Regions from separate parts of the Psychrobacillus sp. FSL H8-0483 genome, predicted to be linked through region 3. Evidence: riboswitches for the same ligand, from Rfam matches in the RefSeq annotation. Region 3 holds a riboswitch; each other region holds the start of a gene.
The links. Region 3 has a riboswitch for cyclic di-GMP ahead of MHB48_RS17475 (DUF5667 domain-containing protein). Riboswitches for the same ligand answer to the same signal wherever they lie in the genome.
Positions count from the first base shown of each region.

Region 1 (10,446 bases), 110 kb from region 3:
AATGATAACAAATTAGTGGAGGTTGATGGTACCTTAACCTACAACCAAATATCAACCAAGGCTAGCACTTTACACATCTTGTGCCCGCATTGGTGAACAACAATTATTTAATTGATACTAAGCAAACCATTAAGTTTTTAGCTTATACTTATTTTATATTACCATCTAACATATCCGAAGAAATATCATCCGATGAGTTTTTGTACATCATAATTCAGCTCCTAATTTATATAAATATGTTAGTTAGATTATACATTTCAAAAGTAAAGTAACAAAAGTATGACCTCCCAGTATTTTATGTAATACTATGTTGCATTTCTTCTTTTGTAATTGTACGGATACCCCAACAAATATGATAGATTCAAATTCATAAAATAAAAAGACGTAACCACACCTTTCCCGGTGAAGCAACGTCTTTTATCCTAATCAGTAATCTCCGTACAATGAGCGATTTCTACGATTCTCTACTTCCTTAGCCTCCTTCTCCCGGGCTATCTGATCCTTCCGCAATTGTCCATTTATGCGTGGGTCTTGTAATCGCATAGTACTCCATCCCGACGGCCCCACTTTTTTGCTTACTTTCTGTATTTCATTTCCAAAAAACAGCATGTCCATTCCTCCCCGCTATAAATTAATCAAAGAGGACAATAAATACAACTTTTCCCCTTTCTATAATCTATGCAAACAACTAAGGAACACGGAGGATACGAGCACAGTGAAAAGGATTTAGTTAGATGTGCATTGCAGATGAAAATTGAATGTGTGAATAATACGTATTATTAACGTACCCTGTGTCAGACTTTACTTGTGTCTTTTGGGACTTTAATAGTTATGAAACCCAACGAATCTATATGTATGGTTAACTTCTTCCTATTTCCATACTGGACATTAAGTTCAATCATACTATTTTCAATTTCAACTTTCATAACTTGCACCATATTTATTCATTAACTTCCAACCCCTGTTTTTTAATAAAATCATTCCTTCTTTTTCAACTTACCCCCTGATTTCTTTCTATTTTTAGCAATCCTAATTTCAACAAAATTATGGACTGAGTAGAACAGGTTTATTAATTAACTACAATTTCAACTAAGCTTGAATTAATAATTTAATACTTATTGATTAATATCTTAAAGAACCGTTCATTTTATGTGGGCGGTTCTTCTTGTGCTGCTAAATTAATTTTAAGTTAGTAAAATACACGATGACCGCTTTGCAATGTCCAAAGTGTACGTTACAACGTTAATGTGAGGTAGGGAGAGATTATCACAACTTCAACCATCTATTTTGGAATAAAACATAAGATTTTGCGCACATTAGATTAGACTCTATAGTCAATTTTTTCGCAGTAAAAAACGGAGGTGAAAAATGATGCCAAAGAAAAGTGAACCTGGCTTCAAAAAGGGAAAAAAAGAGCCTAAAGTGCGCGAAGAGTATTCAAAAGAGTTAAATCAAGTGATTCATAATAACAAGCAACAAGAAGTTACTAAACATAAAGGGACATAAATAAAAGCCTTAGTTCTATCTTATTAGAACTAAGGCTTTTATTTATACTAACATCAACCAAGCAATCGCTTCGCAATGTGTCGTGTTTATGTTGTAACACATGGGGTGTTGGTGGGTTTATCTATTAAAGTACTTTTTCTACGTTCCGTATTGTATACAAATGAATTACTTTATTTAAGACATGAACTGATGTACTGCCTTGATAAATGCTTCCGAATCTTCTAGCATACCAAGATGACCTGTTTTCGTATTCATTTTCTGTACAATTGGATTTTTTGTTTCTATTGGTTTGACAATTTTGTCGTTTGAACCTTCAATCACTAATATTGGCGTGGTTGTTTCTTCAACAAGGTGATGCTGATTTGGTCGATGCTTCATTGCCTCAAGCGCGGTAATAAGGCCAGCCTCTGAAGCACGATATGCGATTTTCTTGGCAAAATCAATTGTTTCTTCCTTTGCGTTGTCACTAAAAAAGGCACCAATCAGTTGATTGACAAAGCTTTTTACCCCAATTTCAGGAATTTGTTGTTGTTGCTTCGTACGTTTTTCTTTCTGTTCCTCCGTATCAGACAAATCGGAAGAATACGCTAAAATCACTCGTTTTATTGGAGCAATTTTTTCTTCGAGTGCCGCTAATACAATATAGCCTCCTAAAGAATGACCCAGCCACGTTGCCTCTGTAATCCCCTCATGTTGTAGGACATCTGCAACAGCCTTCGCATAATCGTAAACGGAATAACTTGATTTCTCTAACTTACTTAGACCATGCCCTGGCAAGTCTACCGTAATCACGTCAAATTGATTGGTTAAACTCTCGTATATATCATCAAAAATCTCCATTGCTCCTAAGAAACCATGAACCAACACAAGAGTTTCGCCTTTTCCTTTTCTTGTATAATGCAACATGTTAGTTTCCTCCTTTTATCTTTACTATACCCATTAATTGAAAAAGAAAAAAAGAAAGAATTCCTCCAACGGGAATTCGTTCTTTTTCATTATTCTAACTCCAACCACGCAACAGCTTCGCAATGTATGGGGTGTATGTGGCAACAAAGAGGTTTTGGTGAGTTAATGCAAAAAGGATTGGTCAACTAAGAATCATGCATTTTATTTTCTAAAAAATACATTTCAACAATTGCTCCCGTTCAAGAAATATTTCTATTTAATTATGCTAGTTAAGACATGCGGGTATTTGCTTTATCTCCTGTTACCTGACGCTTTTCCTTATATGAAATCACTCCAATCAAGCCAATTATGGAGAAGATAACTGGCGTGATGAAACCATAGTAGTACCCATCAGCTTGATTACCTGAAGTAGCTTGAAAATGATCCAATATATATCCAAAAATGATTGGTAGCAAGACAGCACTTAGAAAGCCACCCGTATTCGCAACCCCAGAAACAATGCCAGATTCTTTTATAGGGAAAGATTGACGTACAGCTGCGAAGGTTAACGCACTCGCCCCATATCCAAAGCCAATGATAAAGAATAGAATAATTAGCAAGAAAAATGATGGATGCCCATTAAATAAAAGGAAAGTAAACCACCCCAATAAAACAGTGATATGAACGACAATATATGGTCTTTTTATTGTTTCTAACCGACTTGAAATCCAACTAGTTAGAGGAGCTCCAATAAGTGCCCCGATAACACCGATCATAATCATCTGGCTTGCATCTGAGCGTGTCATTTCATACATATTCATCCCATATGGTACTGCCCAAGAACTGATAAACCCCACATAACCTCCGACTACTCCAAAATGACAAAAGAATAGAGCCCATGCTTGCCGATTTGAAAATATTCTTCGTAGTAAATCTTTTGTTTTTTCACGTTGTACTTCTTCTGTTACAACTACCGGTTCAGCCAAAAAGATTCGTTTCGCTTTTTTTACAAGTACAAAATAAAGGAGAAAGCCACATAAACATAATAGTAGCCCTGCTGAGAAAAATGCTGCCCTCCAACCAACTAAAGTTATCCATGTGGAGAAAGGGACTGTCGCCAATAAGAAACCAAGACTTCCTGTCATGCCCGCTAGGCCAATTAATCGAACAAATTCCTTTGTATGAAACCATTGGGCCAAAATTAGCACCATATTAACCCATATGGTCGCATCCCCTATCCCTGTTAGTATTCTGGCAAAAAACAGGACGAATTCAACTGTACCAAGACTATAAATGATTGTACCTAACCCCGTAAGTGTGGCACCGATAATTAGAAAAAAGTTTGGCCCATAACGATCAGCCAAAATTCCCATCGGAATTTGCAAACTCGTGTATACCAAAAATTGTATACTCGTCAATAACCCAATCGTTGATGCTGTTACATTAAAATCCCTCATCAATTGGTCTGTAATCAATCCTGGAGCGGTTCGTTGGCTCGCCATTAACAAATAAGTAAACATTACAGTAACAAATACAACCCATCTGTATCTGCTATTTTGTTTGTCCAATGATTTCTACTCCTATTAGCTTTTATCTATATATATGAATTTCATGTAACGGTAAACCTGTTTTTCAAAATTGTTTTATGATTTGAATTGGGTTGGAAATGTTTTTAGTTAGATAAATTCAATTTCAAGAGTAGGGTAGTGCGATCCGTTGATGAGTTCTATTTTTAAGATCTTAAATGTCGCTCTGCCACAGCATTATCATAAGGGTTACCCTTGAACGTTTAATCTTGTACTTACTTAATAATTCATCTATTCCAACGTTCTTGAATTCAGACCCACGGTCGGTGTGAAAGACTTTCACATGTTCAAATGGATACTTAACAGAAGCGAAGGCACGTTGAACTAGAGCGGCGTCTTTTTTCTCAACGACGCTATACCCGACGATTTCTCGAATATATTCTCCTTACTTGTTATCTATTATTCTACTTGCCCTTAACTTTATTGCCCAACTAAGTGTAGAATATCCCTTTGCACTGGAGTCTTCCTTTATGATGGTTCTGCTAAATAGTCATTTTCCAGCTTGATAACTCTAACCATTTTTCCTGTTCCTTATAATCGGGCATTATTTTTCCTACAAGGCGCCAATAGGATCGGTCGTGATTCAGATGGACCATATGACACATTTCGTGAACGACTACGTACTCGATTACCTTAAGAGGTGCCATTGCCAGCCTCCAATTAAATGTTAACTGCAGCTTTGAATCACAGGTTCCCCAGTTACTTTTGCTATCAGTAATACGGATAGAACGTGGCTTTACTTTATAGTTGCTTTGATAGGAGGATATACTCTTCTCAACTAAAGCTTTACACTGCTTGTAATAGAAACGTTTTAGAGCTTGTTTTATTTTTTCATCATCTAGCTGCTTCACATATATAAGTAACTTATCTCCTTCAAACACCACATGGTCTTGCGTGATATTGATATCATGATAAATTCTTATAGGATATGTGTTTCCTAAATAAAGAAAGCTCTCACCATGTTCGTAGACCTTCTTCTGTGGCCCAAGTAGTCTATCCTTCTGTTCTTTTGATTTTTGCTGAATGAGTTCCCATTTGTCCTCTAATAATTGAATCACGCTTTCGTCGGGCGTTCCTTTCGGTGCGAGCACTTCAATATTTCCATAGTGATCCATAGTAATGCCTATGGTTGTCCGCTTTTTGTATGTTATTTGAAATTGTATTGTCTCACCTGAGTAGTTATGTATCATTTCATCACCTGTTGGACCTTTAATGCCCATATTTTCTGTATTTTAGCATTTATCCTTCTGAAAAATTTCTAGTCGCACTTAACAAGGACAGACATATTCAATCCATGAATTAACTAAATGTAGACTAAAAAGCGGTAAAAGAGCAATAATAATCTCATTCTACCACTTCTTTATTACTCTATTAAAAGTGTTCCGATATGAACTCGCTACACTCTTTCACAGTTTCTTTAAACTCAAGTTTTCTACCTGGGTGAACGCTAAGTTTCCAGGTTAGAAAATTTTGCCGAAAAGTAATGCATCATAATACTTATCCGCTATAAAATAGTGGTCTTTTAATCGACCTTCTAACTCATACCTGTTCTTTTCAAGTATCCGAGCAGAACCAATATTGGCATGAACTACCACAGCATGAAGTTTATGAAGATTAAGTGATTCAAATGCAAAATCACTCATCAATGCAACTACCTCTGTGCCATACCCTTTACCCCAGTGTTGTTTATGTAACACATAACCAATTTCAGCTTGGTTTGCTTCTTGATCAAAATTAAAAATCATGGCTGTCCCTATAATTGCTTGAGTTAATTTTTCAACAATGGAGGAATATAAATGAGTACCTGCCGACTCACGTTTTAACATTATATCAATGTGCTGACGAGATTCCTCCAGAGTATTCATCAGATTCCAGCCAATAAACCGTGAAACTTCTTGATCCGAAGCATAATCATGTATCTCTTGAACATCCTCTATCCTTAGTGCTTTGAAATAGACTTTTTTACCCTCTAATGAATGAAATAAATCATCTCGCTTCTCCATTTTAACCTCCTCTAAATTCACCTTTGGTAATGTACCTCCGTTGTAACGATATTGTTTCCACTTAAAGTTAATATTATCGCATTAACCTTAATACATCCTTTTAAATAATTTCCCATTATATGTTCCAACTGTTTCCTTGGGAATCTAAACTATTTCTTTCAGAAAACAGACTTTATCAAATCAAAAAAAAGTTGCCGGTTTCAAAGGAATTTCAAACTGAATAAAATAAGTACACATGAGTTGATGTGATTCATTTCTCTAACTTTTTGAGAGTTACATCATTTCACTGTCCCCGTCCCATCAACATTCTCTTCCAAAGTTATCAAGCAATGCACGCACTTCATCTGTTGATTTCGTGTTCATCAATTGATTTCTTAATTCACCAGCTCCACGGAATCCTTTGACATAAATTTTGAAAAAGCGATGAAGCCCTGTGATTGAACGTGGCAGTGCTTCCGCATATTGATCTTGAAGATCAAGCTGCAGTCTTAAAAGATCAAGGTATTCTTTACTGCTATGCTCTTTTGGCTCTTTTTCAAAAGCAAACGGATTTTTAAAAATACCTCGCCCGATCATAACGCCATCAATACCATATTGTTCAGCAAGCTGCAGCCCAGTTTGACGGTCAGGAATGTCCCCATTGATTGTTATTAGCGTATTTGGTGCAATACGGTCACGTAACTTTTTGATTTCCGGAATTAGCTCCCAATGCGCATCTACTTGGCTCATTTCCTTTCTTGTACGTAAATGAATAGAAAGGTTCGCAATATCCTGTTTAAAAATATGCGTTAGCCACTCCTCCATCTCATTTACATCGTTATAGCCAAGTCTTGTTTTCACACTTACAGGCAGTCCTCCCGCTTTTGCTGCTTGAATAAGTTCTGCCACAACGTCTGGACGCAGAATAAGGCCACTACCTTTCCCTCTTGTTGCCACATTCGGTACTGGGCAGCCCATGTTAATATCGATACCTTTAAATCCTAGCTCTGCCATGCCAATACTCATTTGACGGAAATATTCGGGATTATCCCCCCAAATATGTGCCACCATTGGCTGTTCATCTTCTGTAAAAATCAAACGGCCACGCACACTTTTCATGCCCTCTGGATGACAATAGCTATCTGAGTTTGTAAACTCTGTGAAAAATACATCCGGTCTACCTGCTTTACTTACTACATGACGAAAAACAACATCCGTCACATCTTCCATTGGTGCAAGTACAAAAAACGGTTTCGGTAAATGCTCCCAAAAATTTTCTGTCATATTTAAATTCAAATCCTCTCATTATGGGTACATAATCAAACGCTCTTCCCAAAATTAATAACTAAAATGTTTCTATTTCTTTAACACTTATGCCATGTTTAATAATTAATAGATTAAGTCCACCGGTATCTAATAAGGTTAGGAATATCTGTGGACATTCCATAAATGTCTGCGAGCTAAAGGTATTAAATCATTTTTAAAGTATAACCTAGCTTCATTAATTTATCTTCACACAATGTCCTCTTTAACGATATTTTCATGTTGAAAGAAAATATCGTTGGCATTTTCACTCTTTTTAATGACATTGTTATTGAACGATATTTTTCGCTAAGGAAGGGTAATCAAAAAATCACGATTTCATTTTATACTTTTGATCAATTTCCTCCCACAATAGTAGCTGATTTATATGGGAAATGTAAAAGCAAAAGCAGATTATTTAGAAGTACATTATCGTACTTCTAAACCATCTGCTTTTTCATTTAACTGTCTAATTATACTTGTACAACCCTAATAATGTATTGCTAAAAAAAACCTCATCAACCCGCATTCCTACGTTGCGAGTTAGAATAAAGTATTGCACATAGTGTTGACATACCACAACACTACAGTTTCGACTTAAGGCAGTACATTATAAATCTAATAGATTAATTTTCTAAATCTGTTCATCTTCTATAAATTAGAAAACCAAACCCCTCTATCTAATATTACCTTTTTATGAGCTAATTAAATTTTGACTCTTTTTCTTATTTTTATCTCGGTACATATTTTTATCGGCTTTAGCTAATAGATTCTCCATGTTTCCTATAGAATGTCCCGAAAAAGCGTACCCCATCGATACTTTGATTTTAATGTCTTTGCTGTTTATATTATACTCACTAATCTTATTAGTGAGCTTTTCACAGTGATATTCAACCTGTTCTTTACTCGGATTTAAAACGATGATTGCAAATTCATCTCCACCAATCCTTGCAACAATCGTATTATCTGAGAAATATTGTTTTAATAGTTTTGCATATTCTTGTATATAAACATCACCTTTTTTGTGACCATAATTATCGTTCATATACTTCAATTCATCCAAATCGCATAAAATAATGGCTATAGATGTATCTAAATGTTTGTTGTATTTCTCCATATTTTCCTCAAAATAGTTTCGGTTGTATATGCCTGTCAAAGCATCATGGCTAATCTGATATTTTAACTCCTGTTGTAGCTTTACCTTTTCAGTAATATCCCTTAAAATCCCTTCTATTGCTACCATTTCTCCATTTTTATATATAGGAGTTGCATATTCCTCGAACCATTTATACTGACCTTTATCATCACTCCAACGTTGTATAAATGGCTTACTATAATCCCCATCCCCATTAATTTTTCTAAACAACACGTCATAATCATCTGGATGGATGAGTTCAAAAATGAGATACGGATTTTGATACCCTTTCTCTACTAATCCCTCTCCTAACATTTGTTCAATCGAAGGGCTAGTATATCTAAATTTATATTTTGGCTTGACTTCATAATAATAGATAAGATCCTTTGAACTTTCTACTAATTGAAAAATTCTCTTTTCATTCTCAAATTTCGTCTTCCATTTAACTTTTTCATACTTTATGTAAATTTGGAGAATTACTATTCCCGCAATTAGACCTAAAGAAAAATATAGTATTCCCATTATCATTACCCCACATTACCATAAAAAATCTGTTCTTTTTGGACAACTTTCATACTTCTCTGTACATTCAATAAATAAAAAAAATAGACTAATCTAATACCATTTAGTCTACTTTTCAATAAACAGAAATCGGTAACTGGCTAACATAGTCTTTCAACTTTAGTCCCTATAGCTTTGCGTATTCACCTTTCGATGAATTTGCCTTGATCTTTCATATATTTATTTTATGAGGTTATAAAGTTTCTTCTAATATATTACATAAATATAATTATAAAGTCGAACTAACATTAGGTCAATATTCTCTATTTATTTTCTTTCATTTCACTTTCCATTCCACTCTTCTCAGCTTTAAAAAGAATTAGAGGCATATTTTTAAAAAAAGAATCTCACTTACCAATGGCACGATTTCTATTTGATTTTATTCTTCCACTACCACCTATTTTCCAAGCAAAAAAGTATGGAAATCTCCTTCTAACACCACATGGTCTTGCGTAATATTTATATCATGATAAATCCTTATTGGATAGGTGTCTCCTAAATAAAGAAAGCTCTCACCATGTTCGTAGACCTTCTCCCATTTGTCCTCTAATAATTGAATAACTCTTTCGTCTGGTGTCCCTTTCGGAGCAAGAACTTCAATATTTCCATAGTGATCCATAGTAATGCCTATGGTTGTCCGCTTTTTATATTTTATATCAAATTGTATTATCTCACCTGAGTAGTTATGTACCATTTCATCACCTGTTGGACATTTAATGCCCATATCCCCTGTAATTTAGAGTCAATCCTTTTCATAAACTTTGGCGAATTTATCGCCTCACTCTTAATAACATTTTTCGTATTGAAATGAAAAAAAAAAAAAACGAAAGTTCGAGAATCTTTTTGATTCTCGAACTTCTGCTCTTTATTTACTCAATTTTAGCAACGCACAGCATTCCACATGTGTTGAGTGTATGTGGCAACACATAAGATGTTGATGGGTTTAAGTAATTGGCTAGGTTCTTGCTATAGTTGATCCTAGCTTTTTATATTTATCTTCATATATCATCTGGCGTATATTAATAAGATTAACGATTGGAGATGATAAAAATGGATCTCATTTTATGGATGACTGTTTTGCCCGGTGCCTTTATTGCAATATTTGCTGATAATAGAAAATGCAAAAGAAAAAAGGTTAAACTTTTCCAAATCTACTCGATTTCTTGATGGATTTACAATTACATAAAATTCCCAATATTTGTACATCCTACTAGAAAAATAATGAAGTTACATGTTTCTAACAAATTGTATTTGCATTAACAGAGAAAATTCACATTAAATTTCGCTAACAGTCTTCCAAATATCTTCACTTAGACTAATGGCAGAAACAACTGCAACACCATCAGCCCCGGCTTGACGTACGATACTACTGTTTGATGGTGAAATACCACCAATTGCTACAATGGGGACGTTCGGATAGTCGGTTCTCGCTTTCTTTAAAAATGCAACCCCTGCTGGTGGTTTTGCATCTTTTTTTGATGATGTTTCA
Region 1 covers NZ_CP152052.1:3,485,445-3,495,890, forward strand. The annotation lists gene MHB48_RS17030 (hypothetical protein) at 1,369-1,506, shown strand; gene MHB48_RS17035 (alpha/beta hydrolase) at 1,681-2,412, opposite strand; gene MHB48_RS17040 (MFS transporter) at 2,682-3,959, opposite strand; gene MHB48_RS17045 (SprT family zinc-dependent metalloprotease) at 4,460-5,167, opposite strand; gene MHB48_RS17050 (GNAT family N-acetyltransferase) at 5,438-5,980, opposite strand; gene MHB48_RS17055 (tRNA-dihydrouridine synthase) at 6,281-7,243, opposite strand; gene MHB48_RS17060 (sensor domain-containing diguanylate cyclase) at 7,956-8,918, opposite strand; cyclic di-GMP riboswitch class I at 9,047-9,131, opposite strand; partial or broken gene MHB48_RS17065 (M48 family peptidase) at 9,382-9,651, opposite strand; gene thiE (thiamine phosphate synthase) at 10,233-10,446, opposite strand, start outside.
Region 1: linked by a shared signal. The riboswitch ahead of MHB48_RS17060 (sensor domain-containing diguanylate cyclase) and the one ahead of MHB48_RS17475 (DUF5667 domain-containing protein) in region 3 are both predicted to bind cyclic di-GMP.

Region 2 (10,446 bases), 1.3 Mb from region 3:
ACACTAAGATGTCAAAAGGCTGATCAGTTACAGGGGAACTTTTGAAAAGCTGCCTATGCATGGCGTATCGTGCATTGGCAGCTTTTCCGTTTTTCGTAGACTACGGTGAATATGAGATGGATAAAAATATCCTTTATTAGCTTTACAGCAGGATAACTTGTTTGTAGGAGGTGAAGCATTTTACTGAAAAAAATAGCTGTGATTTTGCTGGTGATTGGATTGTTTTTCATTAGATACGCCGGTGTGTATGCTTTAAAGCAAGGTGTTGTTCTCTATACAGGGACTGTTTATCCCGGTAAAATGATCAAATTCTGTTATCCAGACATGGGATACCGTTTTTACAGGACTGGACAAACTGCAAAATGGTGATACGATCATCGTAAAAATGCAGCATGGTAACTTTACATATGCCATTGTGGATGAAAATAACACAACCGTCATCGGTTCTACAGCACCGGAAGGAATGCTTACTTTATCCACATGCTATCCATTCGGGAATATTGGAAACGCGCCAAACCGAAGTGAAAAGAAAGGTGGGTAAAACTTGCACTACAACAAAAGCCTATACCCTTTTCTTAACCTCCAGCTTCTTTCTTCCCTGATTAAGATAAATTAATAGATGAACTTGAAACAGCTCTAAGGGACTTCTTAGAGCTGTTTTAGACTGTAGAAAAGCGAAATTTACTTGAATCTTACAGTCTATTATTAATAGAACAAGGTATTGTTATTCAAATAAGTTCTTGAAATCAAAATGAGCCCTGTTGTCTATTTAATTTTTCCAGGAAAAATTAAATAACTAATACATGCCTACAATCTGTGCAGTAGAACTGAAATTTTTAAAAATTTGAATATTACAAATACAAAACAAAGGTAGACAATCCCTTCCGTTTTCCGACAAAAATAGAACCTACAAAACCGCGCAAAATGACGTTAAAATTGGTGTAATTTGGCTATACTGAATTCTGTAAAGTAATAAATATTTCGGAAACTGTGAAGTACGACCTGTATTTGGGCACCTGGGACGTATGGAGTTATTGGTGCAACCGGCCTGATTAAACTTGGACATTTTGTTCAATTTAATTAGGCCTTTATTATGTATTCAGGAGGAAACGTATTGAAACTGATGTTTGTTCAATCCGCACTTTTTGTATCCATGATTTTACTTCTATTGCAGAGCACTAGTTTACAACTGCAGAAATAAAAAGTGATGCAACAATAACCATGGTTTTAGAGAATAGCGCACTTGTTGCAATAACTTATGGGGAAAATAAGACACTTAAGGTCACAAATAATACTGATAAAACCATTAAAAAATTGAATTAATGGGGGAATCAGTAAAAGAGATTGTTAATATGGAAGAATCAGATTCCGATGTCATGGCAGGAGAAATAAAAGAATTTGCTTTAACTGGTAGTCCTAAGGAGTTAACAGGCAAAGTTATTAAAATAACAGCAAGTTGGAATGGAGGCAGTGCAGAAATTACATCCATGTTTCCGAAATTCGCAGAAGATAAAATGCTTTTAGTACTAAATGAAGAAGAAAAATATTTAGGGTGTGAAAAAGAGAAACATTCAGAACTAGGTGAAGAAGTAGAAGTTCCCAAAATAGATGAAGGAGATAAGACTCCAGTATTATGTGAAGAAGAAAATGCTCCACACCAAGTTGAAGAAGTGCTTCCGGTATTAGGTAAAGAACAAACTGTTCCAAAAGAAATTGGGAATCAACTAGAACTAGACTTAATAGAAATACATTCAACTCCAAAAATTACTGAAGAACCAATTACACCAGAAATTGCAGATGTACAATAAAAGGGGAGAGCAAAATTGGGAGGAATCTTTGCTAATTTCTATAGGGAAAACAATACGAAACTTACTTTCATCCTATTACCACTGCTAATAGTATTTGTTGCAATATCTGTCTATTCTCTGTCGCGACCTGTAACAACTACTAACCAAATCAATGGTAACACCTCTCAAATTGAGACAGTCTATGATTACAAGGCGACAATTACACCAAATGTCCTATATCAAGTAGAATCCATTCGAAATAGAAGTCGAAGTGCGAACAAAGGTGCAGAAAGTGATCCAGCTTATGCACTGGACTAGTCAAGTTTATTCTTTCATAGAAAAGAATCCTTCCAGCAAACCGCATCTGGTGCTTGTTTATCGATATATTTCACTTATCTTAACTTCTTGCTTTTTTTTGTTAGGACCGCCCCAATCGCCATTTGTTTTTAAAGTCGGGTTGGTTGTATCACTTGGTGTAGCAGCTTGGATCTTAACGGACTTACAAAGAAAATATGTAGGGAATAGTAAGGTATTAAAAACGATTGTCTTAACCGAAACAATTGGTTTGACTTTATTACTCATCCCTACAGGTGGTATTGAAAGTCCGTTTATATGGTATGCGCTGAATCCTGTATTGGCAGCTGCAAGTTTTCTAACGCCTTTGTTCTGTTGGGGAGTATTGACCTTCTATCTAAGTAGTGCGACTTTCATTGCTTCTTCTCTATTCCGCATAGACAATATGGTAACGATTTTAGAAGAAAATTCTTATATTTATTTAGTCTGTTTATTAATTACATTGCTTGCAAGTTTGTTTTTGGGTCTAACGAAGGAGCTAGATGCAAAAGCTACTGAACTAATGCTCGTAAATAAAAAACTGTCGGAATCAAATGAAATGTATGAGAATACGTTAGAGCATATCATGTCTTTGTATCACTTAATGGATAACTTTTCAGCCGATAAAAACCCTGAAAAGTTAACAACAGATATCACATCTTCTTTAATTAATTGTACGCAAAAAGAATCTGCATTCTTTTGGTTAATAGATCTCCATAAACAGAAAAGCTATTTAGCAAATACAACGAGTATTCTAAACATGGAAGAGGAACTTAAGAAAGACTGGCACAATATTAGCCAAAAGAAAGAATCATTTATGGACAAGATTCACGATGAATACTTTTGGATGAAAGTAATTAGAACTTCTAAAAATGTTGGTGTTGTAGGAATTAATGTCAGCAGTTTCAGTGAAGTAAGAGATACTTTCTTATTAAACCGGACATTTGAGTTTATCGCAGAGCTCAGTGAAATCATGCTCGAGAGAATTCATATGGATAAAATGATGGATCAGCTAATCATTATTGAAGAGCAAAATCGTATAGCCAATGAAATACATGACAGTGTTTCTCAGAAACTATTTGGAATCGTCTACTCATTGCACAGCTTACAGAATAAAAGTCGGAATATTTCGAAAGAAGAGTTAAATAGAGAGTATCAATTTCTATCAAAGATAGCGAATTCGACCATAAAAGAACTAAGAGCAGCTATTTACCGACTAAGCTCAGTAAAAAAAGGAGATAAACCATTTCTGGTACTCCTAAAAAATTATTTAGAAGAGTATGCCAAGCTGAATGACGTGAGAATTGACTATCAAATAGAGGGAGATGAATCCTTCATTCCTCACGATCTAAAAACTGGACTCTATCGGGTCATTTGCGAGGCATGTGGAAATGCAGTTAGACACGGGAAATGTCATGTGATGGAAATAAGAGTTTCTTTACTAGAAGAGAAGACATTAGTAGTAATCCAAGACGACGGGATTGGAATTAATTTGCATAAACAGGAAGAAAAGAAGGAAAAAGGAATAGGCCTCTTTAATATGAAAAGTATTGTAAATTCGTTTAATGGAACATTCTCGATAGAAGGGATACCAGGTATGGGAACAAAAATACAAATTGATATTCCACATGTAAAAATGCTAAAAAAACAAGAGGTGCTAGGATAATGAAAGTAGTTATTATTGATGATCATCCTTTAATAAGAAAAGGTCTAAAATCATTATTTTCGTTAGATGGATCAATGGAGGTACTTGGTGAGGCAACGAATAGTAGGGATGCCTTAAATCTTTTAAACATGGTCAAACCTGATATTGCGATAGTGGACCTTCGATTAGGGGAAGAGTCAGGCCTAGAACTTATAAAAGAGGCAATTCGAAAAGGAATCGTGTGCAAATTTGTTGTGCTAACTTCATCAGCAGAAGAAGAAGACTTTAAGCTAGCAAAAGAAATAGGAGTAGACGGTTACTTGTTGAAGGAAGCCCTTCCGGAGGAACTTTTACATGCTCTATCCATGATTAGCAAAGGAAGAAAATATTACGATCCAGGAGTACTCGATTTAGTGATGAAATCAAACACATCTCTCCAAGATGATGAGCATATCGAACAGTTAACCCCAAAAGAGAAGGAAATACTAATAGAACTAGGCAAAGGTCATTCCAACAAGGAAATCTCCAAGACCTTATATATCACCGAATTCACCGTGAAAAAACACGTAAGCCAAGTATTCGCAAAACTAGGTCTAGCCGACAGAACCCAAGCAGCCTTATACGCCAACGCAAAAGGTTTAGTCAAGTACGTCATAAACTCATAAAAGAGTGTTTTGTTGCAGAAGTGTTACTGGTGCCTGGCACCAGTAACACTTATGTCATAATAGAGGAAGTCCTGCGAAGAGAAATCTTTGTGGGACTTTTTTGGGTTTGAAGTAGATAAATTGGTCTATCTAGGACACTTATTTCGATATAAAACATTGTAAAGGAATAGTAAATGTAGGTAAAAATGATTAAGAAATTGTAAATTTGACCTATTTATATATTGGTAAATGTTAGAATGGTTTTTGCAAGAGTATCAGATAACTAGGAGGATGGGAAATGAAAGAAAGCAAGAAACTACGACAAAAGACGTATAAAGCGGTGCTGGCAACAACATTGGCTGCTGGAACACTTGTCGCGGCCGTACCATCAAGTATAAACGTTGCAGAGGCACAAGGAATTTCCTTCACAGATGTAAAAGAGCATCAGCATTTTTACGAAAGTGTGAAAGACCTAACATCTAGAGGAATAATAAGCGGATACGAAGATGGTACCTTTAAACCAGGAGAAAACATTAGTAGAGCACATGCTGCGAAAATAATTTCCCTAGCATTAGGCTTAGACACTAAAAATGTAAAAGATCCTGGATTTAAAGATGTGAGTAAAAACAACCCTTACTTTGGTCATATCGCTGCGCTTGTAGATGCGGGAATCATTAAAGGGTACGAAGATCAAACATTTAAGCCAAATGGAAATTTAACTCGTGCACATATCGCGCAAATGCTAGTAGTTGGTTTTGACTTAGAAGAAGAGAAACTTTCAAACTTACCATTTAAAGATATTAACGATAAACAATGGTTTGCAAATTATATTCAAACCTTATATAAATATGAAATTACAACAGGGAAAACAGCTACTACATTTGAACCAAATGCACATGTAACACGTGGACAAGTAGCTTCCTTTATTAATAGAGCAGAAGCAGCTGCTAAACAACAAGCTGTTGAAGTAATCGATATTTCCAAAAATGAACTAAAACTATCGACCGGTACGTATGCAGTAAATACAAGCTTACAAAACATATTCAACGAATCCAATTTAGCTGTGTTAAAAGGTGCCAAGGTTAAATACACAGTGAAAAACAACGAGATTACAGAAGTTAGTTCTATTGAAATCAAAGAAAGTGGAACTGCAAATAGCAATCTTGTACTTGATGGAAAGGGCTCCAATTTTGCTGGGAATCTTACAGTGAATGGTGACTTTGTTTCCGTAAAAAACCTTACGATTAACAATGATTTAATTATCGGAAATGCAGTAAAAAATAGTTTCCTAGGTGATGCAATTACAGTCATAGGGAAAACTATTATCTCTGAGAATGCAGTTGCAAAAAATAACAATATTGCTAGTTTAACTCCTGTTGCAGCAATTGCTCCTTCATCAACTGTTTTCAATAACTCCAAACTTGGTACGGTCGAGTTATCGAAGGCCGGTTCTGTATTAGAAGCAAAAGGTACTACTTCAGCAAAAACGATCAACGTTGGATCCAATGTGGAAATTAAAGCAGATAAAACCATCACATTACCTGAAGTTAAACTTCTAGCTGGCGCTACTCAAGTAACAATCAATGCAAATGTTAGCAAATTAAACGTAGATTCAAAAGGTACTAAACTTACTCTAGGGACCGGAACAAAAGTAGGGAATATCTCGCTTCCAGCAGGAACAGATGCGAAAGATGTCATTCAAAACTATGACAAAGTAAAAGCAAACGTCGAAAACATCAATGGCAAATCAAATCCTGATGCAAAACCAGTGACACCACCTTCTAATGGTGATGGAAATAGTGGTAACGATGATAACGATAACGAAAATAATCCATCACCGAAACCTGACGATGAAAACTTTAATCTGTCTATCATGCACGTAAATGATATACATGCGAATACAGACAAAGCACCAAAGCTTGTTACAGCAGTAAAAGAAGTACGCTCAGTTAAACCGGATGCATTGCTATTAAATGCAGGGGATGTTTTCTCTGGTACTTTGTATTTTAATGAATTCTTAGGCAAAGCAGACTTAGAGTTTATGAATTTAATGAAAGTAGACGCTATGACATTCGGTAACCATGAGTTTGATCTTGGCTCATCTCCTGAAGGTCATCAAGCATTGGTTGATTTCATTAAAGCAGCAAAATTCCCGCTTGTTTCCGCAAACGTAGATTTTTCAAAAGATGACAAATTCACTGGTTTATTTAATACGAAAATACCTACAACACCTGAAAACGGGAATATTTACACAGGAATTGTAAAAGAAGTAAACGGAGAAAAAGTCGGTATCTTTGGACTTACAACTGCTGAAACGAAAGACATTGCAAGTCCAGGAAAAATTACATTCTCAAATTATATTGAAGATGCCGAAAAGATGGTTGCTGAATTTGAAGCAATGGGTATTAACAAAATTGTAGCACTTACACATATTGGTTTTGATGATAATGCCGCTATGGACAATGATCAAGAACTAGCTGCAAAAGTCGATGGCATTGACGTTATTGTTGGCGGACATAGCCATACACAATTAAATGTTCCTGTAGTTATAGACAAAGATGAAACTGGTGCAACGAAAGACAAAACAATTATTGTACAAGCATATCAGTATGCAGATTATCTTGGTACTTTAGATGTTGAATTCGATAAAAATGGTGTCGTAGTAGGACATGCAGGAAAGTTAATTGAGACAAAAGCTAAAGCAGAAGATGCTGATGCAGTTAAGCTCTTAAAACCTTATAAGGATCAAATCGAAGCTGTAAATAAAAAAGAAATTGGAGTAACACTTGATAAAGCACTTTTAAGTCCAAGAACATCGGATAAAGATTATGTACCGGGAACAAGTGTAAGAGTTAGTGAAACTATTCTAGGGAATTTAATTACAGATGGTATGCTTGCAAAAGCGCAAGAATATGTAAAAGGCAAAAATGTAATCATGGCATTCCAAAATGGTGGAGGAATTCGGGCTGCTATTGATGCCGGTCCAATCACAGTAGGTGAAGTAATTACAGTACTTCCGTTTGGTAACACATTAGCAACAATGGAAGTAACAGGTGCAGAGCTTAAAGAAGCATTCGAAATTAGTGTGAGTCAATATCCAAAAGAAAATGGAGGCTTCTTACACGTTTCAGGTGCAAAAGTAGAATTCGATTCATCTAAAAAAGGAAGAATTGTAGATAACAAAGGTGTTGTCACACAAGAAGGAGAACGTGTCGTTTCAATTTCATATAAAAGCGGAAATGATTCGTACACTGAAATAGACTTAGAAGACGATGAAACGAAATACACAATCGCAACAAACGCATTCACTGCAAAAGGTGGCGACGGTTATACAGTACTTGCAAAAGCATATACAGAAGGTCGTGTAACAGACCTCGGTTTATCAGATTGGGAAAACCTTAAAGACCACTTAATTGCTGTGAAAAATGATATCCCGACCGAAATAGAAGGACGTATCGTAGACGTTAAAGCTCCAACAGAACCAGTAATAGTGGAAGATCCAGGTACAACTCCAGCACCAGTTCCAACAACTGCACCACCACTTTATAACTCTAACCCAGAGAAATTAGGAGTTTCTCAAGTAGCTCGCTATGACAGTGGTCAAGGATCAACGGGAACAGAGATATTGGCATTTGATAAAAATTCTAAAAAAGCTTTTGTTACAAATGGAGCAATTGGTGGGTTTGATATCCTAACTTTTGCAGATGTAAAATCTGGAGAGTTTAAACAAGTTGATTCTACTAAACGTGTTGTTATTGAGGATTACGGAATCCCAGGAGTTAAGAACATTACAAGTATCGCTTCTCATCCAACAGCAGATTTAATTGCCATTGCTGCATATGGAGAAAAAACAGACCCTGGTTATATCGTGTTTGCAACGAAAGACGGAAAATATGTGAAACATGTTAAAGTTGGAGCACTACCAGACATGGTGACATTCACTCCAGACGGAACAAAAGCAATTGTTGCAAATGAAGGTGAGCCAAATATGGATACAACTATTGATCCAAAAGGTTCTATTTCAGTTATTGATGTAACATCATTAACTGCAACAACACTTAATTTTACAGAGGCTATGTTGGATGAAAACGTTCGTACTTCTTATAAAGGGGCTTCCATCCTAGAGCAACTAGAACCTGAATACGTAACGGTTTCAGAGGATAGCAAAACTGCTTATGTCACTTTACAAGAAAACAATGCAATTGCGACAGTGGATCTCGTAAATAACGAAATTTTACATGTAAAAGGTCTTGGAGTTATTGACCATTCTATAGAAGGAAATGAAATGGATGCAAATAAAGATGACAAAAAAGCTGACATCTTAAAACAACCAATTCTTACTTTCCATATGCCAGATGCGGTTGATACATTCACGGTGGCTGATAAAACCTATATCATTACACCAAACGAAGGTGATTCTCGTGATTATGCTGATGACGGTGGATACTCAGAAGTAGAAGAATTAGGAAAGTTAGAATTGCCGATTAAATTAAAAGCTGCTAATTACAAAAACTACACGCAATCAGAATTAGACGCATTTGACTTAACAACTTTAGCTGGCTATAAAGTAACGATTGAAAATGGATTAAACGAAGAAGGCACAGAATATGACGCAATCTATGGTTATGGTGGCCGTAGCTTCTCTATTTTTGATGCAGCATCAATGAAGCAGGTATTCGACAGTGGTAGTGAGTTTGAACAAATTATTGCTGAAAAAACTCCACAATATTTCAACACTAGTCACGATGCGGTTAAAGTAGATAATCGAAGTGATGATAAAGGACCAGAGCCAGAAACAGCAGTTGTTGGTGAAGTCGATGGAAAAATGTATGCATTTATTGCTCTAGAGCGATACAGCGGAATTATGGTTTATGATTTAACAAATGTAGCAGCACCTGAATTTGTTACATTGATTTCAAGCCGCGACTTCTCTCTTGATGCTGCTGGCGATGTTTCTCCTGAAGGATTACAATTTATCCCGGCTTCTGAAAGCCCTACTGGTAAGGCTCTATTAGCTGCAACGCATGAAGTTTCTGGAACAGTTGCAGTTTATGAATTTGGAGTTGGTGCAGTTGATATTCCTGCTGAAAACTTCTCTGGTACAGTTGATGCACCAAAAGTCTATGAGGGGAACGTTACAGTATCTGTTACAGATGCTGAAAAACTTGAACATGCAGTTATTAAAGGAAACTTGATACTGACTGGTACCCAAAAAGATACGTTCTCAATTACAAACATTGTAGTTAAAGGAAATGTAGATCTTTCAGGACTTAACGGAAAAGATTTTAACTTTAATGGATTGAACGTAGATGGAGAAATAAATCTTTAATTATTTTATGCAAAGCCTTCTACCTAAGGTTTGAAGGCTTTGTTAAATCGTTTGTTTTGCTAAAAATCCCTAACTAAAAAGGAGAATTATTTAGATGAGTAAAAGGAATTGGAAAAAGCCAATAAATGCTTTTCTATCTGCTAGTTTAATAGCAAGTCTAGTACTGCCAGCGATGCCAACAAAAGCTGTAGCTGCTACAAGTGCAACCGATTTGATTATTTCGGAGTATATTGAGGGTGGAAATTTTAATAAGGCTATTGAACTTTACAACGGGACAGGAAAAGCTGTTGATTTAAGTGCCTACTCTTTAGAAGGTTATATGAATGGTAACGCTTCTTCACCATTAAAAGTAAATCTAACAGGTTCATTAGATCACGGGAAAACCTATGTTATTAATCATAAAGATGCACATGCTGATATTAAAAGTAAAGGTAATCAAGTAGATTCAAACGTAATTAATTTTAACGGCGATGATGCAATCGTTCTAAAAAAAGCAAATGAAGTCGTTGATTCCTTTGGACAAGTAGGTGTAGACCCTGGGACTTCATGGGGAACAACTATAAAAACAGCCGACTTTACACTTGTTAGAAAAAGTTCTATTACATCTGGTGATACGAATCCTAATGATGCATTTGATCCAGCTACAGAATGGATTGGTTATCCAAAAGATACGTTAACTTATATTGGCTCCCACGATATGGACGGCTC
Region 2 covers NZ_CP152052.1:783,405-793,850, forward strand. The annotation lists gene MHB48_RS03640 (hypothetical protein) at 377-541, shown strand; cyclic di-GMP riboswitch class II at 975-1,058, shown strand; gene MHB48_RS03645 (hypothetical protein) at 1,353-1,808, shown strand; gene MHB48_RS03650 (hypothetical protein) at 1,824-2,105, shown strand; gene MHB48_RS03655 (ATP-binding protein) at 2,092-3,786, shown strand; gene MHB48_RS03660 (response regulator transcription factor) at 3,786-4,430, shown strand; gene MHB48_RS03665 (choice-of-anchor I family protein) at 4,708-9,738, shown strand; gene MHB48_RS03670 (endonuclease) at 9,833-10,446, shown strand, end outside.
Region 2: linked by a shared signal. The riboswitch ahead of MHB48_RS03645 (hypothetical protein) and the one ahead of MHB48_RS17475 (DUF5667 domain-containing protein) in region 3 are both predicted to bind cyclic di-GMP.

Region 3 (10,446 bases):
TCCATTGTAACAGGCCGTACAGCAGTTAATGAAATTCATCCTTTGATTGATAAATGGCTAACGGAAAATTCACATTAATTTTATTCCACAAAGGGTTTATCCCATTTGACTCTATTTCAAAATGATGCTATATTGGAAATATTCTAATTAAAGGTGTGGTGAAGTATGTCAGAAGTAGGTATGAACTAATACTATTTAGTTTAATAAGGCTTTGAATAACTGGTTTTATTCCAGTTTATTAAGATTGCCTTGTTTCGCAGTGTTTCATCACATTGCGAATACCTACCTTAAGACTGCTTCCTTTTCCATATATTCGTTTAACATTATGTGTTGACGAAGAGCGTGGCGGGATTTGTCCTGTCACGCTCTTTTTCATTCTCTATGACCACATACTTATGTTGACGATAAAAATGCCTTGTGACGAACAAGGCTTATGCCCACAGGAGCTTTCTACCCATTTTACGGTTTCCATTTTTTATCCGTCAAATGGAAAGGTAGGAGGAATCTTTGTGGGCATTTTTTTTCATTATTGAAGGAGGATTACACATGAATACAATGACATATGAAAAATTACAATATAACGAACTAAAAGAAATGGTGAAATCCCATTGTGTCAGTAGTTTAGGAAAAGACTTACTTGATAAACTACAACCAAGCACAAATAGTAAGGTTGTTAAAAATAGACTAAATGAGACATCCGAGGCAAGAAGTTTATTGGATGCAGAAAGTCATCTGCCACTTAAAGGTATTTCAAATATAAGCCATCAGATGGAGAAGCTAGAAAAAGGAATGATTCTCGGTCCATCCGAGTTAGTAGCTATATCTGATTTCTTAAGAGGCTGTAGAGTAATAAAGAAATTTATGATGGGGAAAGAATTTTTTGCTCCTGTCTTACATTCCTATGCTTATTCGATGATGGAATTTCAAAGTATTGAAGAAGAAATTAATCACTCCATTAGAGGTAATAGAGTGGATTCGGAAGCTAGTAAAGAGCTAAAGCGAATTCGAAATCATATTGCGAAGACAGAAGAAAAAATAGAAGAACGATTAAATAAATTTTTGAAGAGTAGTGCCAATAAGGAATATATTCAAGAATTCTTTATTAGTAAAAAAGATGACCGTTTTACGGTTCCTATAAAAGCCTCTTATAAAAATCAAGTTGCTGGAACGATTATTGAAGTCTCTTCTAAAGGGTCCACTGTATTTATTGAACCAGCTGCAATTTCAAAGTTCAATGCGGAATTAGCAACTTTGAAAGCAGAAGAATCGATGGAGGAGTATCAAATTCTAGCCACTCTTTCAGGTAGTATTCTCGAGGAAACGAGACAAATCAACATCAATATTGAAATAATTGGGCAGTATGACATGATCTTTGCAAAAGCAAAGTTTAGTAAAAGGATAGATGGTATTGAGCCAAAGCTAAATAATCATGGCTATATCCAATTGAAAAATTGTAAGCATCCTCTTTTGTCAGGAAATATTGTGCCATTAGACTTTGAGATCGGAAAAGACTATCGTAGTTTAATTATTACGGGACCTAATGCTGGTGGTAAAACGGTGGTACTGAAAACAATTGGAATACTAACACTAGCCGTCATGTCAGGTTTTCATATTGCAGCCGATCAAGGTACGGAAATAGCAGTTTTTGATAACCTATTTGTTGATATTGGAGACAATCAAAGCATTGAAAATTCACTCAGTACTTTTTCCTCTCATATGAAAAATATCTCAGAAATTATGAGTGCATCATCGAATAACACACTTCTTCTTTTCGATGAAATCGGAAGTGGTACTGAACCCAACGAAGGCGCTGCTCTAGCTATTGCCATCCTCGAAGAATTTTATCAAATGGGATGTATAACAGTTGCGACAACTCATTACGGGGAGATTAAACGTTACTCCGAAATTCATAGTGATTTTATGAATGCTGCTATGCAATTCAACAGTGAAGTATTAGAACCAATGTATAAATTATTAATCGGTAAGTCAGGAGACAGTAATGCACTTTGGATTTCTAAAAAAATGAATTTACGTGATAAGGTACTGCAAAAAGCACAACATTATATAGACAACAAGAATTATGACTTAGACCGTGTAAAAGAAAGTAAGATAAAAAGGCTAATACAGAATACTCATAAAGAAGAAGCAACTTATGAATTCGAAGTGGGAGACAGAGTAAAACTCTTAGAACAAAATGATTTTGGAATTGTATATGAGAAAAAAGATAACCTCCATAATGTTTTAGTATTCTATAAAGAAGAAATGGTAAAAGTGAATGCAAAAAGGTTGAAACTAGAAGGAAAAGCAACCGATTTATATCCAGAAGGATACGACTTGAATTCTTTATTTATAAGTTATAAAGAACGAAAATTTCAACATGACATGGATAGAGGATCAAAAAAAGCATTGAAACTAGTTTCGAGAGATATAAAGAAAAGGCTTAGTGAATAGTGTATTTGTTATAATTTAGCACTATTGCTGGGGTTGAGTATATCCAAGGAATTTTGGGGAAAGAATAAGTATTGAAAATGAAAAAGGAGGTAGCTTCAATGAATGCACAACGAGCAGAAGAAATTGTTTTTTCAACAGATATGATTAATGTAACCTATAATGGAGAAAATATTTATATTGAGCACGTGGATAAAGATAAGGGATTAGCGACTATCCATTCCCTTGATGAACCAACTAATAAACAAAGTGTTTCAGTAACAAGCTTATATGAACAGTAATTTAGTCATGAATTTTCCTCTTAAATAGAAACATTTAATATTGCGCCTCATTGTTAGAGACAAACTAACATTAGAGGTGCAATTTTTTATGATTTCTAAATCAGAAAATTATGGTAAAAAAAGATAGATATCTATTATCTAGTAATATATAATTATCTTGATAGGACAGGCATTTGTCCTATTCGAAAAAGGCAAATTCATTGAAAGATGAAGACGCAAAGTCTCAGACCTAACGCCGAATGGTTATGGTGGCTGGACTGCCGAAGAATATGAATGATAACTAAAAAAGGTTTAATTCACCATTCTTCCTTGTATTTCTATTTTAAATAGGAGAGAGGAGTTTTTTTTATGTCCATTTTTAAAGAGTTTCGAAACGGTGTATTGACACCATTGGTTGTGGCATTCTTGGTGCTTGTTGTAGGAGTCAATCCTTCATTTGCGGATACGAATGATGCTTCAACTTTAGTTGTGGAAGGTGCAGTAGTAGAATCCGAGGTTACTGAAGAAGAATCAATAGTAACGGAAGAAACAGAAGAAGTAGAAGAACCTGTATTATTACCAGGAGATTTTTTCTATTTTCTTAAAACACTACAGGAAAGTGTGCAGTTGGCTTTCACATTCGATGAAATGAAAGAAGCAGAGTTACTAGGAGCATTAGCTGAAGAACGAATTCTTGAAGCAACGGCATTATTTGAGCAAGGCGATGAAGAGAAAGCAATCGAAACACTTCAATTAGCGATTGATCAACAAAATGAAGCGTTATCTAAGTACGAAGAAACAGACTCTACTGAAGTAGTTTCGGATGAAGATAGTACTACGAATGAAGAAGGTACGGAAGAAGCAGTTCCAACCGAAGAAGATGGTACAACGGAGGAAGACGTTGCCATAGAAGACGAGCAGGAAGAAGATTCTATATATACTGAACTTGAAATAAAATTCTCATCAAATCTTCTTGCTTTACAAGCTGCTTTCGAAAAAGTAGAAAATCCTAAAGCAAAGGAAGCACTTGCGAAAAATGTTTTAAAAGCTCAGGAAAGATTGGTTAAAAAGATTGAGAAGAAGTTAGCGAAAATGGATAAAAAGTCAAATGAAGAAACAATAGAAAATGAAACTACCCAACCTGTAGAACCGATCAAAGAAGGAGAGTCTGATGCTACAGTTTCTGAAGAAGAAAAACCAACAGAAACAGCGACTGAAGTAGTTCAAGAACAGGGAAATGTGGTAAACGAAGACTCGACTAAAAAAGGTGAAACTGCTTCAACAGTAGTACTACCTAAAGTCAAAGAAATTAAGACACCTGTTACACCAAAAGTACATCCAGCAGTAAAAGTGGAAGATAAGAAAGAAGACGCGGAAGTAAAACAAAAAGAAGTAGCTAAAGCGGAAGAAAAGAAACAAAGAGCAGAAGCAAAACAAAAAGAAGCAGTAGCTAAAGCGGAAGAAAAGAAACAAAAAGCGGAAGCAAAACAAAAAGAAGCAGAAGCTAAAGCAGAAGAAAAGAAACAAAGAGCGGAAGAGAAACAAAAAGAAGCAGCAGCTGAAGCAGAAGAATCGACTAAAAAGACTGAAGAAAAGAAACAAGAAGCGGAAGCAAAACAAAAAGAAGCAGCGGTTAAAGCGGAAGAATCAGCCAAAAAGGCTGAAGTAAAACAGCAAGAAGCCGAGAACAAACAACAAGGAAATAAAGACAAAGAGAAATCTAATAATGGGAAAAAGGACAAGGAGGAATAAATTCCTCTAACAAACACGATTATAAGTGAATAACGGACTGTATGATGCAATCCATCAGCATAAAAAGAGTCAAACTTTGATATAATATGAAGGTTTGATTCTTTTATTTTTGCTAAAAAACCTGTAATGTAAGATAATTCGTATGTAGGTTTAAAAGGGAAGTTTGAAGATATTATTTTAGGAGGAGATTGGAATGGAAGAGAATTTGGAGAAAATTGAAGTTGGTGCAATCATTACAGTGCTAGATGAAAACGACCAGGAGCAAGAAATGGAAGTGCTAGGATTGTTAACTGTCGATGGAGATGAATATGCTGCTGTCGGTTTTGTAGAGGATATACAAGGAGAGTCAGAAGAAGATATTGATGTATTCTTTTTCCGAGTGGAAAACGATGGAGAATTATCTTTTATAGAGAGTGACGAGGAATTTGAGAAGGTTTCTGGAGCTTTTAATGAAGCAGGAGAAGCGTAATAAGCGATAGAAAAGAGAGGGGGAATTATTCTCCTCTCTTTTTCATATAGAATTAGGACGATAAGATGAAAAAAGTACGGAATAGTAAGTTTTATCGTCAAACTATGTTAGAATGAGCACAATAAAAAAGATGGGGAGAGGTAAAATGTTTAAAAAAATATTGAAACAAATCAAGCAACTTTCCCAAGGTAGCAGCGAGCGAAGACATGGTCATTATCGTCGAAGTAGCAGTAGTGACCGACGAGGAAGTTATTACAAACGTAGTAGCAGTAGCAGCAGAAAAAGTTATAAGCGATCACCACTGAGTGGAAGTAACTACTACAAACGCAAGGGGAGAAGTAGCAGTTAATCCTAATGTAGCCTTTCGTCTGCTTGAAGTGCAGCTTGAACATCAGCTGAAATTTCGCTAATAGTTGAATAAGATTCCTTCACTTGTAGGAGTCTTTTCAGCAAATGAACGGTTTCTTTTTTTATCGTAAGCTCTTCCGTCCAAGGGAGAGCTTTTTTATTTTTGGAAGGGTAAGTTGTATAGAGTAAATATAATAGGATTTCTCCTAAATCGTAGTGGTCCTGCTGTTTCATCTCGTAGGAACTTGCTGAATCCATGGAGATTCCCTGCTTCGACAAACCAAAGTCAATCAAAAAAGGTTGGCCGTCTTTTAGTAAAATATTTGGGATACGTAAGTCCCCATGGTAAATATCCTTGCTGTGCAGATAGTCGATTAATTTCAGGAGATCAGCAATAAGTTGTAAAGACTCTTTCTCATTAAAAGATACCCTCTTAAGAAATATTAAGTCTTCCAGATTGTCTCCTTCTATGAAATTCATGACATAAAACAAATACGCGTTATTGAAAAAAGTATCCATTAATACTGGCATATTTTTATGATTTGTCGAACGCAAAACAGCTATTTCATTTTCAAACAAAGCAACCTCTTTTTTGTTGTGATGCTTACTTGGACGAAGCTGTTTCAGCCCTCTGATTTCGTTCGTCTTTAAATCCTTACAGCGGTAAAAAATACCGTAGCTTCCGGTTCCGATCACCCTTAAAACCTCGTATCGATCGTTCAGAACTTTTCCTTCTTTAATAGGTACATCTACAAAAAACTGATAAATTTTTCGAATAGAACGCAAAATAGAAACTTTTCTCACCTCGTTTTTATTCTAATAGTAACAGAAGTAAGTAACTTAAAAACCATCTCCAATACTTCCGTCATCTGCTTTTTGTTTCTTTAAAAGTTTTTACCAATCGTTATGAGAAGAAAAAAGGCATGTTCCCTCTACATTAAACATAATATTTATAGAACTGTTTACAATTTCCAATAGAAAGGGTGGAGAGTAATATTCTAATACACATTGTAAAAGGAAGGTATCCCTAGGCGCCAAAGGGGATTTTCATAGAGTATTAAATATAGATGAAACTAGAGTTCGTAATTTAAAGCATTTACTGTACCACACAAGTACTATTAACTTAGGGGGATTATTTTGGTTATTTTAAAGAAATTTGGTATTGTTTTAACCTCTTCTGCTTTATCTTTTGGAATGTTTGCTTCTATTGCTAATGCAAATACTTCAACCACAGTGATGGAGCAACCTGAAAAAGTGCAAATTCAAATGGTTTCTAAAGAAACAGTTTTCACCAAAGCCGATTTAATTAAGAAGCTTAAATCTTTGTTTCCTAATAAGTTTGACCAATTATCGAATAGTGATTTTCAAATGGGCGGAGGTTACACTTACCCTAACGATGACACGGTACGTTATGATTTATATTTTTCTAAGACAATTAATGGAAAGCAATTAAACGGTAATGTTGTATTTGTCGGTAAAGATTTAGAAATCGAGCACTTTTCTTTTCAACCTCTAAATCAAAAAGAGGCTTTATTTCCTGCAAAGGTTTCAAAAGATGAAGCAATGGATATTGCAAAAGGTTTCATGAAAAAAATTGTTGACGGGGAAGAATATCAATTAGAATCAAATAATCCCCTCTATTATTATTCGAAACAAATATTAACAGAACCAGTCCGTTACTCATTTTCTTTTACTCGTACGAAAAATAAAGTATCCATTGCGGAGCAAAGAGTAGAGGTAACTGTCCTTGGCAATGGTGAAATTGTGGGTTTATATATGAATCCTGTGAAGAAAAACTCGTCCACTTTTGAGGATATTAAAAAAATAAAAGAGAGTAAAGTAATATTAGATAAAGTAAAGGAAAACCTTACTGTTGATTTACAATATCAAATAGAAACAGATTACCAAACGGGTGAGCAACGTATTCAGCTTGTCTATCTGCCAACAACAAAATTGATGGGAGTTCAAGCAATTTCAGGGAAGTGGTTAACAGCAAATGGGTATACAACCGTCTTTCCTGAAAAGAGAAAAATTGAAAAGATAACAGCTAAACCACTACCGTCCAAAAATAATGGAGTTACTGTAGAAGAAGCTAAGAAAATTGCAGAAAAATTTCTTAAACCAAAATCTGATAAATTTAAATTAAACATTCATTCTGTAGAAGAAGTAGAAAATTTTAGTGGCCAGGAAGTAATTCGTATCGGATATATGGTTAACTATGGGAACGGTGGATCTGGGGCGAGCTTGGAAATAAATAAACTTACGGGCGAGATTATTCAATACTATGATGTAATGAACCAGCTTCTAAATCCACTAGGGGAGAATCCAAAACAAGAGTCCTCTCTTACTCAAAAGGAGGCCCTCGCTCAAGCGCTTAAATATGTAAAACAATATGTTCCTTCTTATCTACACAATTATGCGATGCCTGTAGAAGACGCTTATTTTGATGAGTATTCAGGTAGTTATAATCTTACTTTTCCAAGAGTCGTGAACGGCATTATGGTATTAGGCGATCAAATAAATGTAGGTATTGCAGCTGATGGTTCTTTAAACAGTCTGTATGTCAATTATCAAGAGGTAGAAAAATGGCCATCAAGTGATAAGGTCATTTCTGAGGCTGACGCAAAAGCTATCTTGAAAAATTCACTAAGTTTAAAATTGCAATATATGAAACAGGACATAAAAGATCAACATTATGATTTAGTCTATTTACCTGTATTTAACGAGAATATTTTTGCCTCTTTAGATGCCAACACAGGCAAATGGAATAGCTTGTATCCAGAGACAAATCCAATTGTGATTAAACATCCTTGGGCAGAAGAAGAACTGAATTACCTCATTAGTGCTAAAATCTTAGAACCTAAAGATAACAAAGCCTTTAATGGAGATGCTAGTGTTTCAAAAGGAGAAGCAATAAAAGTTATTATGAGTTCCCTTACTTATTTTTATGAAGGTATGTATAATGATCAAAATGAAAACATGAACCAAACTTTTGAGAATATAGATCCTAAACACCCGTCGTATCAAGTAATTGAACGAGCGGTCGAAGCAGGCATTATTAAACCAGATAAGAAGACCTTCGATTTAGAATCTCCAGTAACAAAAGAGGAACTAGCAGCTTGGTATATACGCGTTCTAGGACTTGAGCAAGCGGCGAAACATAGTAGTATCTATAAACTAGACTTTGCGGACGCAAATAAAGTTCAAAAAGAGTACACTGGCTATGTTGCAATCGCAAACTCAATGGGAATATTAACAACTGAGCAAAATCAATTTAACCCAGCTCGAGAAGTATCCTATGCAGATTTGGCCGTTTCGATTATTCCACTAGCCCACGCGATTGCTGATAAAGGATATGGCTTGAGGTATTAACCTATAACAACTTGTTCCCATATAAAAACTCCTCCACTGTGTGTACGCACAAAGTGGAGGAGTTTTCTTTATCGTATGTAAAACTGAAATTTAAAATGTTATTAATAAGTATTTATGGGATAATTAAGTAATCAAAAAACGTGTTTATGTGGAGGTAGAATGAGAATATTTGTGGGTTCGTTATCAATCTTCTTTGGAATTTTCTTCACAGCTTTATCAGTAGATTCTTTTGGCACAGTAGGAAATTTGCTCATGCATGGCTATGGGTATGTTCTTATAATATTGGGTGCTCTCGTTCTTAGTAACAGGAAAAATAAAAAGGCAAGTGCATATGCAAGGCCGATGGGAATAGCAATTGCTATGATTTTATTTGGGATTGCATTGATACTAAAGACGCTGCTAGTACCTTCTAGTGATGGGGGAAGATCATTTGGAATATTTCATATAACTTTGGGTGTGATTATAGCATTAGTAGATTATCTTGAAGAACGATGATAGAAGCTAACACTTATAAATAGTGTTAGGGTCAGTTTTTTTTCTTGTGCAGGAAGCAAATTATTATACTTTATTATTTGGTGGGGTTAGCATATGTATGTAGGATTATATAGTAAGGAGAGAGATACATATGCAAAATATTTATGGTAAGACTGCACTAATAACTGGAGCAGGTCGAGGGATAGGACGAGCAACAGCGATAGCATTTGCAAAAGAAGGTATTCATGTTGGATTGTTGGGAAGAACGATGGAAAATTTAGAAGCAGTAGCTGCTGAGTTAAAAGAATTTGGTGTAAAGGTTTCATTAGCTACTGCAGATGTTTCCAATATGGAGTCCGTGAATGTTGCTGTTAATAAAATTCGCGGGGAGCTTGGTTCAATTGAGATTTTAGTGAACAACGCTGGTATATCTAAGTTCGGTCACTTTCTTGAGGTGGATCCAGAAGATTGGACGAAAATTATTCAAGTAAACGTCATGGGTGTTTATTATGTAACGAGAGCGGTATTACCTGAAATGATCGAACGAAAAGCGGGAGACATCATCAATATTTCATCTACTGCAGGTCAAAAAGGTGCTCCTGTAACGAGCGCGTATAGTGCGTCAAAAGCCGCTGTTATCGCATTGAGTGAGTCATTAATGCTCGAAGTAAGAAAGCAAAATATCCGTGTTAGCACGTTAACTCCAAGCACGGTTGCTACCGATATGGCGGTAGAATTAAAACTAACGGATGGCAATCCAGAAAAAGTAATGCAGCCGGAAGATATTGCAGACTTTATGGTTGCTCAGCTTAAAATGAATCCACGCATTCTGCTTAAATCAGCGGGATTATGGTCGACAAATCCTTAACGATAGACAAAAAACAAGGCTACCTCCTTTTTTATGAGAGTTAGCCTTGTTTTTTATTGGTGCTAATTGAAGTAATGAATGAATTTTTATAGAATGCTCCATAACATTAAATAGAGGGTGGATACGAATTTTTTATGTATAGACCAAAGCTTGAGTGTCAAACTAATTAGTAAAGAAAGGATGAATAATAAAATGGAAGAAAGTAAAATAGCACACCTCGATGTTGAGCAGCTGCAAGAACTGAAGGAACTGGAGGACAGACTTGGGGTTACGCTCATTGCTTATGACATATCTATTAATAGTAGTTCAAGTGAAGTTTCAAATTAATTAGATGGGCACTAATGGGGCTGTCCCTAAAGTCATACATTGACTGAGGGATGGTCCCTTTTCCAATGTATTGATTTCCGTTCCAGACGGACGCTTTCCGCGGGCATGGCTTCAGTCTCCTCGTCGCT
Region 3 covers NZ_CP152052.1:3,594,101-3,604,546, reverse strand. The annotation lists gene phaC (class III poly(R)-hydroxyalkanoic acid synthase subunit PhaC) at 1-78, shown strand, start outside; gene MHB48_RS17485 (endonuclease MutS2) at 547-2,451, shown strand; gene MHB48_RS17480 (small acid-soluble spore protein H) at 2,550-2,729, shown strand; cyclic di-GMP riboswitch class I at 2,910-2,994, shown strand; gene MHB48_RS17475 (DUF5667 domain-containing protein) at 3,078-4,460, shown strand; gene MHB48_RS17470 (DUF1292 domain-containing protein) at 4,666-4,929, shown strand; gene MHB48_RS17465 (protein kinase) at 5,281-6,081, opposite strand; gene MHB48_RS17460 (S-layer homology domain-containing protein) at 6,415-8,649, shown strand; gene MHB48_RS17455 (hypothetical protein) at 8,809-9,144, shown strand; gene MHB48_RS17450 (3-ketoacyl-ACP reductase) at 9,275-9,991, shown strand; gene MHB48_RS17445 (hypothetical protein) at 10,184-10,318, shown strand.